DNA from 2 places in the Paenibacillus sp. S02 genome. Region 2 is predicted to be linked to the other one. Evidence: a T-box and tRNA genes for the amino acid it is inferred to sense, from the RefSeq annotation. Region 2 holds a T-box; the other holds one or more tRNA genes.
The links. The T-box of region 2 lies ahead of ileS (isoleucine--tRNA ligase). A T-box ahead of a tRNA ligase gene usually reads a tRNA of that ligase, here a tRNA-Ile.

Region 1 (7,448 bases), 2.5 Mb from region 2:
AGAGAATTCTAAGGCGCGCGGAAGAACTCTCGTTAAGGAACTCGGCAAAATGACCCCGTAACTTCGGGAGAAGGGGTGCCTCGGTAGGGTGAATAGCCCGAGGGGGCCGCAGTGAAAAGGCCCAAGCGACTGTTTAGCAAAAACACAGGTCTGTGCGAAGCCGCAAGGCGAAGTATACGGGCTGACGCCTGCCCGGTGCTGGAAGGTTAAGGGGAGTGGTAAGCCCTTCGGGGCGAAGCTATGAACCGAAGCCCCAGTAAACGGCGGCCGTAACTATAACGGTCCTAAGGTAGCGAAATTCCTTGTCAGGTAAATTCTGACCCGCACGAATGGCGTAACGACTTGGGCGCTGTCTCAACGAGAGATCCGGTGAAATTTTAATACCTGTGAAGATGCAGGTTACCCGCGACAAGACGGAAAGACCCCATGGAGCTTTACTGCAGCTTGATATTGAATTTGGGTACGATCTGTACAGGATAGGTGGGAGCCGTAGAATCTTGAGCGCCAGCTTGAGAGGAGGCATCCTTGGGATACCACCCTGATCGTATCTAGGTTCTAACTTGGTACCGTGAACCGGTACGAGGACAGTGTCAGGTGGGCAGTTTGACTGGGGCGGTCGCCTCCTAAAGAGTAACGGAGGCGCCCCAAGGTTCCCTCAGAATGGTTGGAAATCATTCGAAGAGTGCAAAGGCAGAAGGGAGCTTGACTGCGAGACCTACAAGTCGAGCAGGGACGAAAGTCGGGCTTAGTGATCCGGTGGTACCGCATGGAAGGGCCATCGCTCAACGGATAAAAGCTACCCTGGGGATAACAGGCTTATCTCCCCCAAGAGTCCACATCGACGGGGAGGTTTGGCACCTCGATGTCGGCTCATCGCATCCTGGGGCTGAAGTAGGTCCCAAGGGTTGGGCTGTTCGCCCATTAAAGCGGTACGCGAGCTGGGTTCAGAACGTCGTGAGACAGTTCGGTCCCTATCTGTCGTGGGCGTAGGAAATTTGAGAGGAGCTGTCCTTAGTACGAGAGGACCGGGATGGACGTACCGCTGGTGTACCAGTTGTTCCGCCAGGAGCACCGCTGGGTAGCTATGTACGGAAGGGATAAGCGCTGAAAGCATCTAAGCGTGAAGCCCCCCTCAAGATGAGATTTCCCAGTATGTAAGACCCCTTGAAGACGACGAGGTAGATAGGTTGGGGGTGGAAGTGCAGTAATGCATGGAGCTGACCAATACTAATCGGTCGAGGGCTTATCCTAAATAAAACGCAAATGAGTTTCGGATCCAGTTTTCAGGGTGTAACCTTGAAGGTATGTACAAGTGACATACGACAAGCGCATGGCTATTCATTCACACGATAAGTGATGAACCGAATAACCGTACGGTAGAATTTACGATGTAAATTCATGTTTGGTGGCGATAGCGGAGGGGTTCCACACGTACCCATCCCGAACACGACCGTTAAGCCCTCCAGCGCCGATGGTACTTGGACCGCAGGGTCCTGGGAGAGTAGGACGTCGCCAAGCGATATCCTTTAAAGGATGATGAAGTTTTACATGTTAGGGCCTTTAGCTCAGCTGGTTAGAGCGCACCCCTGATAAGGGTGAGGTCGGTGGTTCGAGTCCACTAAGGCCCACCACTTCTAGAATAACAAAAAGATTGGGGCCATAGCTCAGCTGGGAGAGCGCCTGCCTTGCACGCAGGAGGTCAGCGGTTCGATCCCGCTTGGCTCCACCAATATTCCCTGATAGCTCAGTTGGTAGAGCACTCGACTGTTAATCGAGTTGTCACAGGTTCGAGTCCTGTTCGGGGAGCCATGTTTTGAATATTTCTGACTTTTATATATAAGGTGGCGGCGTAGCTCAGCTGGCTAGAGCGTACGGTTCATACCCGTGAGGTCGGGGGTTCGATCCCCTCTGCCGCTACTCGGAGAGATACCCAAGTGGCTATAAGGGGACCCTCTGCTAAGGGGTTAGACTGCGAAAGTGGTGCGAGGGTTCGAATCCCTCTCTCTCCGCCATAAATTTATTGGAACCAGAACTTATTTTGTAAGGCCCGTTGGTCAAGGGGTTAAGACACCTCCCTTTCACGGAGGTAACAGGGGTTCGAATCCCCTACGGGTCATAATATGGAGGCTTAGCTCAGCTGGGAGAGCATCTGCCTTACAAGCAGAGGGTCGGGGGTTCGATCCCCTCAGCCTCCACCATAAGAAAATTTGATAAATCCCTTTTAATGTCGCGGGGTGGAGCAGTTCGGTAGCTCGTCGGGCTCATAACCCGAAGGTCGTAGGTTCAAATCCTGCCCCCGCAATTAATTTCCTATTGGAAATGCCTCTGGAACTGTGGTGTAGAGGCCTAACATGCCTGCCTGTCACGCAGGAGATCGCGGGTTCGAATCCCGTCAGTTCCGCCATTTTAACCTCATATATAGTTAGCATATATAGTGTGGATTATATGGTGTAGTAATAAAACAAAATATGGCTCGGTAGCTCAGTCGGTAGAGCAGAGGACTGAAAATCCTCGTGTCGGCGGTTCGATTCCGTCCCGAGCCACCTTTCAAGTGGGAAATGAGTAATGTGCCGGTGTAGCTCAACTGGTAGAGCAACTGACTTGTAATCAGTAGGTTGGGGGTTCAAGTCCTCTCGCCGGCACCATTTTGGAGGATTAGCGAAGTGGCCAAACGCATCAGACTGTAAATCTGCTCCCTTACGGGTTCGGTGGTTCGAATCCATCATCCTCCACCAGTCTTTTCATAATCATATGGCGGTCGTGGCGAAGTGGTTAACGCACCGGACTGTGACTCCGGCATTCGTGGGTTCAAGCCCCATCGGCCGCCCTTTATTCTTAATTTATTGGGGATTAGCCAAGCGGTAAGGCAACGGACTTTGACTCCGTCATGCATAGGTTCAAATCCTATATCCCCAGCCATTAAGAGCCATTAGCTCAGTTGGTAGAGCACCTGACTTTTAATCAGGGTGTCGAAGGTTCGAGTCCTTCATGGCTCACCATTTATAATTATTTTGCGGTCGTGGCGGAATTGGCAGACGCGCACGGTTCAGGTCCGTGTGGGCTAACCCCCGTGGAGGTTCGAGTCCTCTCGACCGCACCATATTTTGCGGACGTGGCTCAGCGGTAGAGCATCGCCTTGCCAAGGCGAGGGTCGCGGGTTCGATTCCCGTCGTCCGCTCCATTATCCATACGGCGCCATAGCCAAGTGGTAAGGCAAAGCTCTGCAAAAGCTTCATCCCCAGTTCAAATCTGGGTGGCGCCTTGACTGCTCATTATGGATTTAAATATGCGCCCTTAGCTCAGCTGGATAGAGCGTTTGACTACGAATCAAAAGGCCGGGAGTTCGAATCTCTCAGGGCGCGCCATTTCTTAAAAAAAGTATAATGTCGGGATGTAGCTCAGCTTGGTAGAGCACCTGGTTTGGGACCAGGGGGTCGCATGTTCAAATCGTGTCATCCCGATACTGATTTGCGGGTGTAGTTCAATGGTAGAACTCCAGCCTTCCAAGCTGGTAGCGTGGGTTCGATTCCCATCACCCGCTTTTTGCTATAGCGGATTCTTGTTGCCTCAGTGGTGACACCTTATAAATAAAGAGAGCCTGTCTGGGGACAGAGCTCTCTCTTTTTTTTGTATCTATCTTCATGTACCCACAATGTGTTGATTATTCATAATCTCGGTATCGGTGTATATCGTTCTGATCATACAACTGGTATACACCGATAACCGATCTAGTGGACAGTTTTTACACGGGAATGGCCAGCTGGATGGAGGTTCCCTCATCTGGAGCAGAGGTCATGCTCATAAATCCCCCTACCCCTCTAGCTCGTTCTTCCATACTAAACAATCCAACTCCCTCTCCTTGGGACTTTCCAGAGAATCCAATGCCCTCATCCCGAATGGTCACTTGTATCATTTCATCTTGATCCTCAACGTCGACATATGCCTCCGCTACATCTGCGTATTTGGCTACATTCGTTAATGCCTCCTGTACAATCCGATAAATTGCTATTTCCTTGCGAATATCAAGGCGTTTACGTAGAGTGCATTGAAAATGCACCTCAATCCCGTAATGAGAACAGAAGTTTTCAATATAGGTTCTTATAGCTGGAACGACACCCAAATCATCCAGAACTGAGGGACGAAGTTCCCACGCTAGACCACGAACATCTTTGATGATGTCGGTCACCTGCGAACGAAGACTCTCCAGAGCAGCACTAGGTTGTTCGGCAAGTTGGCTGTCTAACTGAATAATAAGTGAAAATAAGCTTTGCCCTATCCCATCATGTAGCTCTCTTGAAAAGCGTTTACGTTCTTCTTCCTGTATTTGCATGACTTGCGTCATCATAGACTGGAGTTCTGCTTCTACTTTCTTTAGTTTAGTGACCTCATTGCGGATCGCTAAGTACTGATAGGGTTTACCTTCCTCGTCCATAAACGGAACGATCGTAGTATTCACCCAGTAGTAGCTGTTATCTTTAGCACGATTACGTATTTCTCCTTGCCATACCTCACCTGAACGGATTGTAGTCCACAGGTTTTTCATGAAGGCAGGGGTATGATAGCCTGAATTAATGAGACGATGATCCTGACCGATCAGCTCTTCACGACTGTATTGCGAAATCTCACAGAACTTGTCGTTCACGTACTGAATAATACCTCGATGATCGGTCAAAGCAACGATGGAAGACGTATCTAGAGCAAATTTAAGATTGGATAGTTGGTGGAGTGAGTTACGCAGTGCATGGAGAAAAGGGGACTCTGGTATATAAATTTCCAGATCATTCAGCAGTGTATCGGTTGATTCACCAAAGGCATGCTGCAGTAAAGGATTAGAAGGTTCATTCATAATGGAGCAGCCCCTTTTTTAGTGCGAATTTGACTAGTTCAGGTCGTGTTTTCAAGTTAAGCTTCTCCATAAGATTGCTTTTATGGGACTCTACGGTTTTGACGCTAATCACCAGGTGCTCGGCAATTTCCTTGTTAGCATATCCTTTGGCTACCCACGATAGAATCTCTTTCTCCCGCTCAGACAAGGATTCATAGGGTCCGGCTATGCCTTCCTGTTTGATTTTGTCCAGATATTCACTCATCAGTCGTTTGGTTGCATTCGGGTACAAATAGGCACTACCCTCGGCTACAGACTGGATGGCAGCGAGCAACTCCTCGTGAGGTGCGCTTTTTAAAATATATCCGGATGCTCCAGCCTGAATGGCCCGGAACAGATATTCTTCATCATCATGCATCGTTAAAATAAGGACTTCTGTATCGGGCAACTGTTTTTTTAATTCAGTGGTTGCCGTGAGACCATCTTTGCCAGGTGGCATGCTAAAATCCATGAGCACGACATTAGGTTGTAGCTCCACTGCCTTGCGGATTGCCTCATCCCCGTCTGCTGCATCTCCTACTACCTTGATACCGTTTTTGCCGTCCAATAGGGCCATGAGGCCAGAACGTACGACAACGTGATCATCCACTACTAGTATACGAATCAATTTGTCATCCCCTCGAACGGTAAAAAAACCGTGCGTTTTGTCATAATCATAGCAAATTTTAGGGATTTCAATCAACAAAGATAGTTAGGGACAGTCATATCAAGTATTTTATGAGTTTCATTATCTACAGAAGCATTGTTGATCTATGGAGTAAGAGGGTGAGCACATAGTTGGCTAAGGCGTTGAGCGACTTGAGTGGCCTCGGCTACATCAGACTCTGTGAACATCCTCACATCACGATTACCAAGAAGCAGCACACCGTTGGGCAGATCCCCTGTGCTGGAAAAGGGAATAGCAACAGCAGAGTGAAGCTGCTCGGCCAGCATTAGTGCACATTCCTGACGCATACGTATACTACCTGATAGCAGAGCACTTACAGTCACGGTACGTCCCAAGCGAACAGCCATCCCGGCAATACCATGACCAATCTTAAAAGAAATAAGGCGATAGCGATTGCTTCGGCTACCGGAGGCGTAATACCAATGCAACTTACCACCCGACTTGGACATAAATGCAAGGGCAGTGAGATCACCATAAATAGTATCTCTCAACTGGTTCAGTTCTTTTCGCATTTCATCCGTTATTTGTAGCATAGAAGACACATCCTTTTTCATAACCAAACTATATCTCTAATTCATTGTAGTTCCGACAGTTACAAAAGTAGATCAGGGAACCCCCTGATCTATAGGCGCAGGAAACACTGACTTTTCATCAGGTCGGGTAAGGAGTAGGGAAAAGGCCGATAAATGGGGCGTTAGCTTACGTCTGGAGTGATATTTATCACAGTAAATCAGGGAGTAGGAAGGTATAAAATCAGGTGTTCTCCCGATAACAACCCAGGCATTAAAACATTATGATATAGATATCAGGTAAACACGAGGAGGACGCTAACATGCAAGCCACTTGTATGGAACGGTTTGGGGACGAAGCGGAACGCACGGGAATTCAGATTTATTTGACAGAAGAACATTTTGATCTGCTAAAAGATATTATGTCCTGGAAGAAGGTAAAGGCAGGCGTTATGCTTTTCAGAGAGGGCGATGATGCAGAGCAGCTTTATTATATACATTCAGGTCATGTTAAACTTCGTAAATCGACAGAAGATGGTAAAGAACTGATTCTGACCATTCAGCATCAAGGCGACTTAATTGGAGAATTTAGCGGGATAGATGGAGAAGAGTATAGTTGCACTGCGGAAACAGCCGATGTGTGTGAGTTAGGCGTCGTGCTTGTTAAGGATCTGGAGTCGCTCTTGTCCAAAAATGGGGAAATGGCACTTCAGTTCATCCAGTGGATGGCGATGAAGCAACGCATTATGCAATCGCGTTTTCGGGACTTACTGTTGTATGGTAAAACTGGAGCGCTAGCGTCTACATTGATCCGAGCTAGCAATACATGTGGCGTGGCTGTGAAGGATGGCATTTTACTAAATATGAAGCTAAGTCACTCCGAATTAGGTGAGATGATTGGAGCGACGCGAGAGAGTGTGAACCGGATGCTGAGCGCGCTTAAAGAGCAAGGAACCCTAGATACAAGGGATGGAAAGATTGTCATTCACGATCTCAAGGTATTACGTGGCATGTGCTGCTGTCCTTCGTACGGCCAATGTGCCCATGAAATTTGTCGCCTCTAATATTATGAATACCATTAGGCGGGGTCCAAGAGACTTCGCCTTGCTGCATGTCTTCTAACAATCTAGCACATGGGGTAACGAACAACATAGATTACAAAAAAAGACTAATCAACGCCGTATAGCGGCTAATTACCAATAATGTATTTATAGTAAATGAAACTGAACACATGACATTTTATGAACTAGCTGTTCTGAAATAACGTTGGAGCTAATAATGGTTGACTAAAAGGTGGAAGGGATTTTAAGTTTGGAAAAAGTAATTATTTACAAGTTGCTTTCTTTTGCTGAAAATGATATATTATTTGAGCTGACAACAAAACAGC
Region 2 (7,448 bases):
GTTTTACCGTTCACATCCACATGTTCTGCCGGTTCGGCTTGACCAAATGTCACAGTAGTAACCAATACGTTCTCACGCAACACAGAGTCGAAGCTTTCGATGGCCTGACGCAGCTCGTTATCTACATCCAACGTCAACGCCACATATTTTTCAATCGGCAGATCCAGTTTTTTACGATAATCCTGTACCGCACGAACTACTTCACGTACCCAGCCCTCTTGCTCCAGCTCCGGCGTAATGTCTGTGTTCAACGCTACCGTTAAGCCATAACCGGAAGCAGAAGCGAAGCCTTCTTTCGCTTTTTTCTCCACCAGCAGTTCTTCGGCCGTAACTTGCAGCTCTTCACCTTCTGGAGAAGCGACGTTTAACACTCCTTTTTCTACAACAGAACGGGTATCCTCAGCAGACATTCCTTTGAAAAAGTTTTGTAGGAAACCGACATTTTTGCCGTATTTCTTGCCTGCTACTTTCAAATTCAGTTTCAGTGTAAAATCTACAAAGCCGCTATCGTCCGTCTCAACATGAATATGCTTCACGTTAATCTCATCTTTGATGATTTCCTCATAGCCACTCAGTTCAAAATCCTGATCCATGGACAGAATCAACTCGGACAACGGTTGACGCGTTTTCAAACCCGTTTCGTTGCGGACGTTACGCGCCAATTCGACGACACGACGTGCCGTTTCCATGTCTCGTTCCAGTTCCAGATCGATCAAGGACTCATTGGCAGTCGGATAATCATCCAAATGAACACTTTCCCCGTTGCTCAGATTGAGGTAAATATCCTCTGCAAGCAGTGGTGTAAACGGCGCAAGTAGTTTGGCAGTCGTTAACAGCACTTCGGTCAGTGTACGGTATGCATCCAGCTTATCTTCTGTAAGACCATTGCCCCAGAATCGGTCGCGTGAACGACGGATATACCAGTTGCTCAGCTCATCTACAAAGGACTCAATCGCTTTGGATGAGTTCAAGAAGTCATTTACAGCCAGCGCTTTGTCCACTACCAAAATCAGGCTGTTCAGACGGGACAAAATCCAGCGATCCAACTTATGAGCCGATGGTTTGAACGGATGCTGTGCCGGATCAAATCCGTCGATATCCGCATACAAGGTCAGAAAAGCGTGTGTATTGACAAGCGTATCCACCAGCTTCGATTTAGCCTCACCTACAATGCCTTTGGAAAAACGTTTGCTATTCCATGGTGCACTATCAGACAGCAATGCCCAGCGGAAAGCATCTGTACCGTACTCGTCAATCACTTCCCACGGATCAATAACATTACCCTTGGATTTAGACATTTTCTGTCCCTGCTCATCCAGTACATGGCCTGTCGCCATGACAGCTTTATAAGGAGCTTTGCCAGTCAGCATAGTCGAAACCGCAAGCAAGCTATAGAACCAGCCACGAGTCTGGTCAATCCCTTCGCAGATCATATCTGCCGGAAATTGCTGCTCGAACGTTTCATTATTTTCAAAAGGATAATGATGCTGTGCAAACGGCATGGAGCCACTATCGAACCATACGTCGATTACTTCCGGTGTACGAGTCATTTCGTATTTACCGCATTGGCTACGTACCTTAATATCATCTACATATGGTTTGTGCAGCTCGATGTCCGCTGGTACATCGCCAATCGCACGTTCCCTCAATTCAGCAATACTATGTGGAGCGAACTGTTCTCCAGTTTCCTCACAAACCCAGATGTTTAGCGGTGTACCCCAATAGCGATCGCGACTGATGTTCCAATCCACCAGTTCCTCCAAAAACTTGCCAAAACGTCCTTCACGTATATGCCCTGGGTACCATTCGACTTCGCTGTTGTTGGCAATCAATTGATCCTTGATCGCAGTTGTTTTGATAAACCAGCTGTCCATAGCATAGTACAATAATGGAGTATCGCAGCGCCAGCAGAACGGATAGCTATGCTCGTATTTTTCCTTGCTGTACAGCAAGCCTTTTTCGGACAGCATTTTCACAATATCTACATCACAGTCTTTCACAAAACGGCCTGCAAAATCAGTGATTTCCTCTACATAGTTACCTTGGAGATCCACCACGTTGATGAACTCAACACCATTTTCACGACATACCCGGTAATCATCCTCACCATGCGCCGGAGCCATATGAACGATACCTGTACCGCTGGAGTCTGTTACGAACTTCGCACCCAGAATCTGATTACCCTTCTCAACCTGAAAATACGTAAATGGCGGGGTATACGTTTGGCCAACCAGTTCTGAACCGGATAGTGTGCCAATCACTTCATGATCGCCTTTAATTACGTCCTCAACCAGATTTTTAGCAACGATGTATACACCGTCTTCCTGCTTCACACGTGCATATTCCAGTTCAGGGTTGACAGCGAGCGCCACGTGACTCGGCAAGGTCCAAGGAGTTGTCGTCCAAGCCAGTACATATTCACCACTGCTATGCAACTTGAATTTCGCCGTGGCACTCAGATCCTTCACATCTTTGTAGCCCTGCGCTACTTCATGAGAACTTAGCGTCGTCTGACAATCCGGGCAATACGGACTCACACGATGACCACGATACAACAGATCTTTTTCATGAATTGTCGCCAAAATGTTCCATACGCTCTCGATATAGTTATTATCCAATGTAATGTACGGGTTATCGAGGTCTGTCCAGTATCCGATCGCTTCGGTTAGATCACGCCATTGTTGCTCATACTCAAACACGCTTGCCTTACATTTTTTAATAAACTTTTCAACGCCATATTCTTCAATTTCAGGTTTGTGGGAGATTCCCAGTTGCTTTTGTACACCCAATTCTACCGGCAAGCCATGCGTGTCCCAGCCTGCCTTACGTACGACGCGGTACCCCTTCATTGTCTGATAGCGGCCTACAAAATCCTTAATTACACGGCCCAGCACGTGACCGATATGCGGTTTACCGTTAGCTGTTGGTGGGCCCTCATAAAATACAAAATTTGGCTTTCCTTCACGATTTGTGATGGATTTGCGGAATGTGTCCTCTTGTTTCCATTTGCTCAGGATGCGCAGGTCACGGGACCGTGCTTTTTCTTTAACATCCACTCTGTTCATACTGTCATACTCCCTCTCTGCTCATCATTGATTTCCATAGCATTTCCTAAAAAAAGCAACAAAAAAAGCCCCATCCCTGTAAAGGGACGAGACTGTGCTCGCGTTACCACCCTGATTCCGTAAAAACAGACCATTCTAAAAATACAGTCTCATCACGGCTCTCTGAGCCCCACTCAACTACAGCAGGGCGCCATTATAACGCATGGCAAACGGTGATTGCTTACACACGCCATAAATCTTAAGCGCTTCAGCTCACTTCTCCGGGAGGATCTTCGGTCATGTTCTGAACGTTGGCTTGCACCGGAAGGCCAACTCTCTGAGGGACAAATCATGACGTACTCGTTCCCATCAACGAATTAAACATGTTAAATTCATCGAATATTAAATCAGCAACATCGTTGCCTTGAATAACAATCATCAGCCGACAGACGGATAATCATTGAATTCAGTATAGTATTTACAGTTATAGCCTGTTTAAAGATAAAAGTCAACCCTAACAAAGCCTAATAAAAGCTTGTCAGAAATGAAATTAGTAAATTTCTTTCATCTCACGCTCGCGCTCCAGTACTTCCCGTTCCCGGTTTTCAAGGGCTTCCCAGCCGTCTTGACTTAACAAGTCAAGCTGTGCTTCCACCAGTGTACGAAACCGTGCTCGGTAAATCGATGCCTGCTTCTTCAGTTCTTCAACCTCCAACGCGATCTTGCGGGATTTAGACAATGCTTCGTTCACAATACGGTCCGCATTTTTTTCCGCTTCCTTCACGATCAGTTGGGATTCTTTCTTGGCGTTGTTACGAACTTCATCAGCCGCTTCCTGCGCCACGATAATCGTCTTACTCAGCGTATCCTCAATCGTCGCGAAATGATCGAGCTTCTCCTGTACGTTCAACAACTCGGTGCTCAGTTCTTTATTTTCACGAATAACGCCCTCGTAATCTTTGATCACCTGATCCAAAAATTCATTAACCTGATCCTCATCATAACCGCGAAGCCGGCGGGCAAATTCCTTGTTATGTATATCCAATGGCGTTAATGGCATGCCGTCCACCTCCTATAAGATTGACAAAAAATACATTTTCCGCGTCACGACGCTCACTATCATCTATCGGTCATCATACCCCGTTTTGTGAATACTGTACAGAGCAAAATCGTTCCAGTTCTTCGCTATAGCTTAATTCTTTCGACAGAAAGCTCGTGATTCCTGCCTACAGCTATACAAACTTACCAATTTTGACACGGAATCTTCCCTTTTTTGTCATCCCGTCTGTTTCAAGCACTTTGAAACGCCCAAAACCCTGCATGGAAATAACGTCCCCAGCTTTAAGTGGAGTGGATGGATTCTCCTCCACCTTCCAATTTACCCGGCACCGTCCCGCCCGAATCGGTGTTAATATTTTACTGCGGCTTAGCTTGTACACGTCGCTGGCAATACCGTCCAGGCGCAAAGAAGCGACCGTCAGATCTAGCACCTCTAATGCAACTTCCTTCGTTCGCAGACTCGCTACAGGCAACAGTTCTGTCCATACATGAACACGATGTACCTGCTGCAAATGCATTGTCATAAAATCACCGATCTCTGAAGCTACCAATACATGGCACCCATCATCAAGTACATGAATGTCCCCGATTTTCCCACGTTTGATTCCAAGCCCCAGTAGGGCACCTAGATAGTCACCGTGCTCAAGGGTACCTATTTTATGATCGTCAGATGTGATGGAAAGGACCTGAATCCCCATCTCCTCACCGTCCAAATACGAATAATCGGGCGCAATAAGCGCCCGCTTTCGTTCTGAAGCCATGTATCCTCCATCAATCCTAATCGTGACCTTGTCTTCCTTCGAAGCAAGTGTCTCCAATATGTACTGCTGGCGCGGGTCCAAAAAATCAGTCAGCTTCTGCTCATGATAAGCTCCCGCATGACTGATCCATTCGGAAGCGCGATCCACATAATCCCGTTCATCCGGGTGAAAATGCTCATAAATCTCAGTTCGCATAACTCCTCCTAGACGAGATTACCAATTAAAGAAATCAAACCGTATGACGCAAAACGCAGAGCGATCAGCGCAACGATGGGAGAAATATCAATCATCCCGAAGATTGGCGGTATAAACCTGCGAAAAGGAGACAAATACGGCTCCACAAACTTGGCAAGTAAATCACCAATTACACTCTCTCTGGCATTAGGAAGCCATGACAGCAGAACATATGCAATGATCATGTACGAATAAATCTGAAATAGCCAGTAAATTACCTCGATCAAGAAAAGTTCACCTCATTCTGTTAAGTTCTTGTTCAGTATCAGCCAGTATTTCCGTAATAGAGCCTTGAATCTCAACCGTATCTGGTGTACACAGAAAAATATTGTTCCCGACCTTGGAAATTCCACCACCCAGTGCATACACAGTACCACTCAAAAAATCAATAATGCGCAGCGCCTGATCCTTGCGAATTCGTTGTAAATTAACTACGACGGTGCGATGGGAACGGATATGGTCGGCAATTTCCTGTGCTTCATCATAAGAACGCGGCTCATACAGGACAACTTTCACATTTTTCTGTGAATGGATGCTGACAACATTAGTGCCCTTCTGGTTCTTACGTTTATCAAAGCTTGGGGTTTCAATTTCTTGATCTTCTGGCGTATTCATAACCTCTCGCTCTATAACTTCCTCTTCTTCCTGAAGCCCCAGAAAGTTCATGAACTTATTCATTACGCCCAATGGAAATCCTCCTCTCGTCCGACCAGTACGGAACCAAGCCGTAGCCAGGTCGCTCCCTCTTCAACCGCCACTTCAAAATCATTGGACATTCCCATAGACAAGTGAACGATGGGTTCTCTGGTCAAGGCTTGTCCATTTAACCTATCCCGTAATTCACGCAATCCCCGAAACACAGGCCGAGTTTTTTCCGGGTCTTCCTCATGAGGAGCCATCGTCATCAAGCCAATCACGTCCACATGCTCCAACTCGCGAATTTCTTCCAAAAAGGGGACAACCGCCTCAGAGGACAAGCCATATTTGGATATTTCCCCAGAAATATTGACTTGCACAAAAGCCTTAACTCTCAGTCCCAGAGCGGCTGCCTTCTTGTCCAATTCCTGAGCGAGCGATAAGCGGTCAAGCGAATGTATAAATTTAAATTTTCCAATCACATCTTTAACCTTATTCGTTTGGAGATGACCAATAAAATGCCACGTTCCCCGGTCACCCAACTTGCTCCATTTATCCGCAGCATCCTGCCAGCGATTTTCGCCCACATGCTCTAAGTCGCTATCCAATACCGATGTCATTGTCGCCGCCGAAACATATTTCGTGACAGCGATCACATTAACTTCATCACGCGAACGTCCGCTTCGGACACATGCCGCTTCTACACGGGCATTCACTTCTTTAATTCGTTCCTCCAAAGACACGGGAGGACTCACCTCTCTTCCAGACCAATCCAACTCGCCATTCTTCCTGTGACGCCGCCTTCTTTGCGATATGAAAAAAACAAATCGCTACGGCTACTCGTGCATAAGGTAGTACATTCGATATGGCTCGGCAATATTCCTGCTTTCATCATAATGTGTCGATTGCATTGTTTCAAGTCAAGTAGTGTTTTTCCGTCGGTTAAGGGGAAGTAAACAGAACCTTCCCATTTATCATTACCCGGGCAATCATGCTCCAAAACCCGAATTTGGCTCATCACGTGCTCATCCACCTCATAGGATTCAGAACCAATGGAAGGACCAATAGCTGCTAGTATATCAGACGGAAGAGATCCATATTCGTTTTGCATGGTCTGTACCATTTTCAATGCGATTTCCGCAACGGTTCCCTTCCAGCCTGCATGCGCCAACCCAATCACACGGCGGACTGGATCACAAAAATATAATGGTACACAGTCTGCATAAAAGGACGTCAGCAAAATGCCAGGTACATTCGTCAAAAGTCCATCTGTGTCCTGAAAAGCGGATGCACGATCCATAAAGCCCCGCCCGCGATCAGCAGCCTTGACCACAGCAACATGATGACCATGAACCTGTTCACCGCACGTCCACGCTTCAGCAGCAAAGCCAAGCTGCTCAGCAATGAGCCGACGGTTACGAATAACTTGCTCGGGGTCATCCCCTACATGAAACGCACAGTTCAGACTAGCGTAGGGCACCTCACTGACACCGCCATGACGACCTGTAAAACCCGCTGTTAATCCCTGAACCTGCCGCTCCCAAGATTGTATATATAACAACTCCGGTACGGGACGTCCGCCATTTTGCATTAGCGTAGCCCCCGTAGCCTCGGTGTTCACTACAAATGGTTCCATTCATTCTCACCTCTACTGCCCAGTGTACCAAAAAGCCGCCGCCGTGTCTTCACAACACACTAAAATACGTAGATCTGC

Region 1: it has a tRNA-Ile gene. The T-box ahead of ileS (isoleucine--tRNA ligase) is inferred to sense a tRNA for this amino acid. The anticodon was not compared.

Annotation. Positions count from the first base shown of each region.
Region 1 covers NZ_CP073682.1:417,568-425,015, forward strand. Annotated here, with positions in the region: rRNA gene KAI36_RS01785 (23S ribosomal RNA) at 1-1,251, shown strand, start outside; rRNA gene rrf (5S ribosomal RNA) at 1,402-1,518, shown strand; tRNA gene KAI36_RS01795 (tRNA-Ile) at 1,555-1,631, shown strand; tRNA gene KAI36_RS01800 (tRNA-Ala) at 1,654-1,729, shown strand; tRNA gene KAI36_RS01805 (tRNA-Asn) at 1,734-1,809, shown strand; tRNA gene KAI36_RS01810 (tRNA-Met) at 1,844-1,917, shown strand; tRNA gene KAI36_RS01815 (tRNA-Ser) at 1,921-2,012, shown strand; tRNA gene KAI36_RS01820 (tRNA-Glu) at 2,045-2,116, shown strand; tRNA gene KAI36_RS01825 (tRNA-Val) at 2,123-2,198, shown strand; tRNA gene KAI36_RS01830 (tRNA-Met) at 2,229-2,302, shown strand; tRNA gene KAI36_RS01835 (tRNA-Asp) at 2,328-2,404, shown strand; tRNA gene KAI36_RS01840 (tRNA-Phe) at 2,471-2,543, shown strand; tRNA gene KAI36_RS01845 (tRNA-Thr) at 2,570-2,645, shown strand; tRNA gene KAI36_RS01850 (tRNA-Tyr) at 2,650-2,735, shown strand; tRNA gene KAI36_RS01855 (tRNA-His) at 2,755-2,827, shown strand; tRNA gene KAI36_RS01860 (tRNA-Gln) at 2,845-2,919, shown strand; tRNA gene KAI36_RS01865 (tRNA-Lys) at 2,924-2,999, shown strand; tRNA gene KAI36_RS01870 (tRNA-Leu) at 3,014-3,100, shown strand; tRNA gene KAI36_RS01875 (tRNA-Gly) at 3,107-3,181, shown strand; tRNA gene KAI36_RS01880 (tRNA-Cys) at 3,192-3,262, shown strand; tRNA gene KAI36_RS01885 (tRNA-Arg) at 3,289-3,365, shown strand; tRNA gene KAI36_RS01890 (tRNA-Pro) at 3,388-3,461, shown strand; tRNA gene KAI36_RS01895 (tRNA-Gly) at 3,471-3,541, shown strand; gene KAI36_RS01900 (PAS domain-containing sensor histidine kinase) at 3,743-4,846, opposite strand; gene KAI36_RS01905 (response regulator) at 4,839-5,492, opposite strand; gene KAI36_RS01910 (GAF domain-containing protein) at 5,636-6,085, opposite strand; gene KAI36_RS01915 (Crp/Fnr family transcriptional regulator) at 6,385-7,125, shown strand.
Region 2 covers NZ_CP073682.1:3,954,488-3,961,935, forward strand. Annotated here, with positions in the region: gene ileS (isoleucine--tRNA ligase) at 1-3,065, opposite strand, end outside; T-box leader at 3,145-3,426, opposite strand; gene KAI36_RS17540 (DivIVA domain-containing protein) at 3,595-4,104, opposite strand; gene KAI36_RS17545 (YlmH family RNA-binding protein) at 4,277-5,059, opposite strand; gene KAI36_RS17550 (YggT family protein) at 5,068-5,325, opposite strand; gene KAI36_RS17555 (cell division protein SepF) at 5,333-5,785, opposite strand; gene KAI36_RS17560 (YggS family pyridoxal phosphate-dependent enzyme) at 5,776-6,477, opposite strand; gene pgeF (peptidoglycan editing factor PgeF) at 6,486-7,370, opposite strand.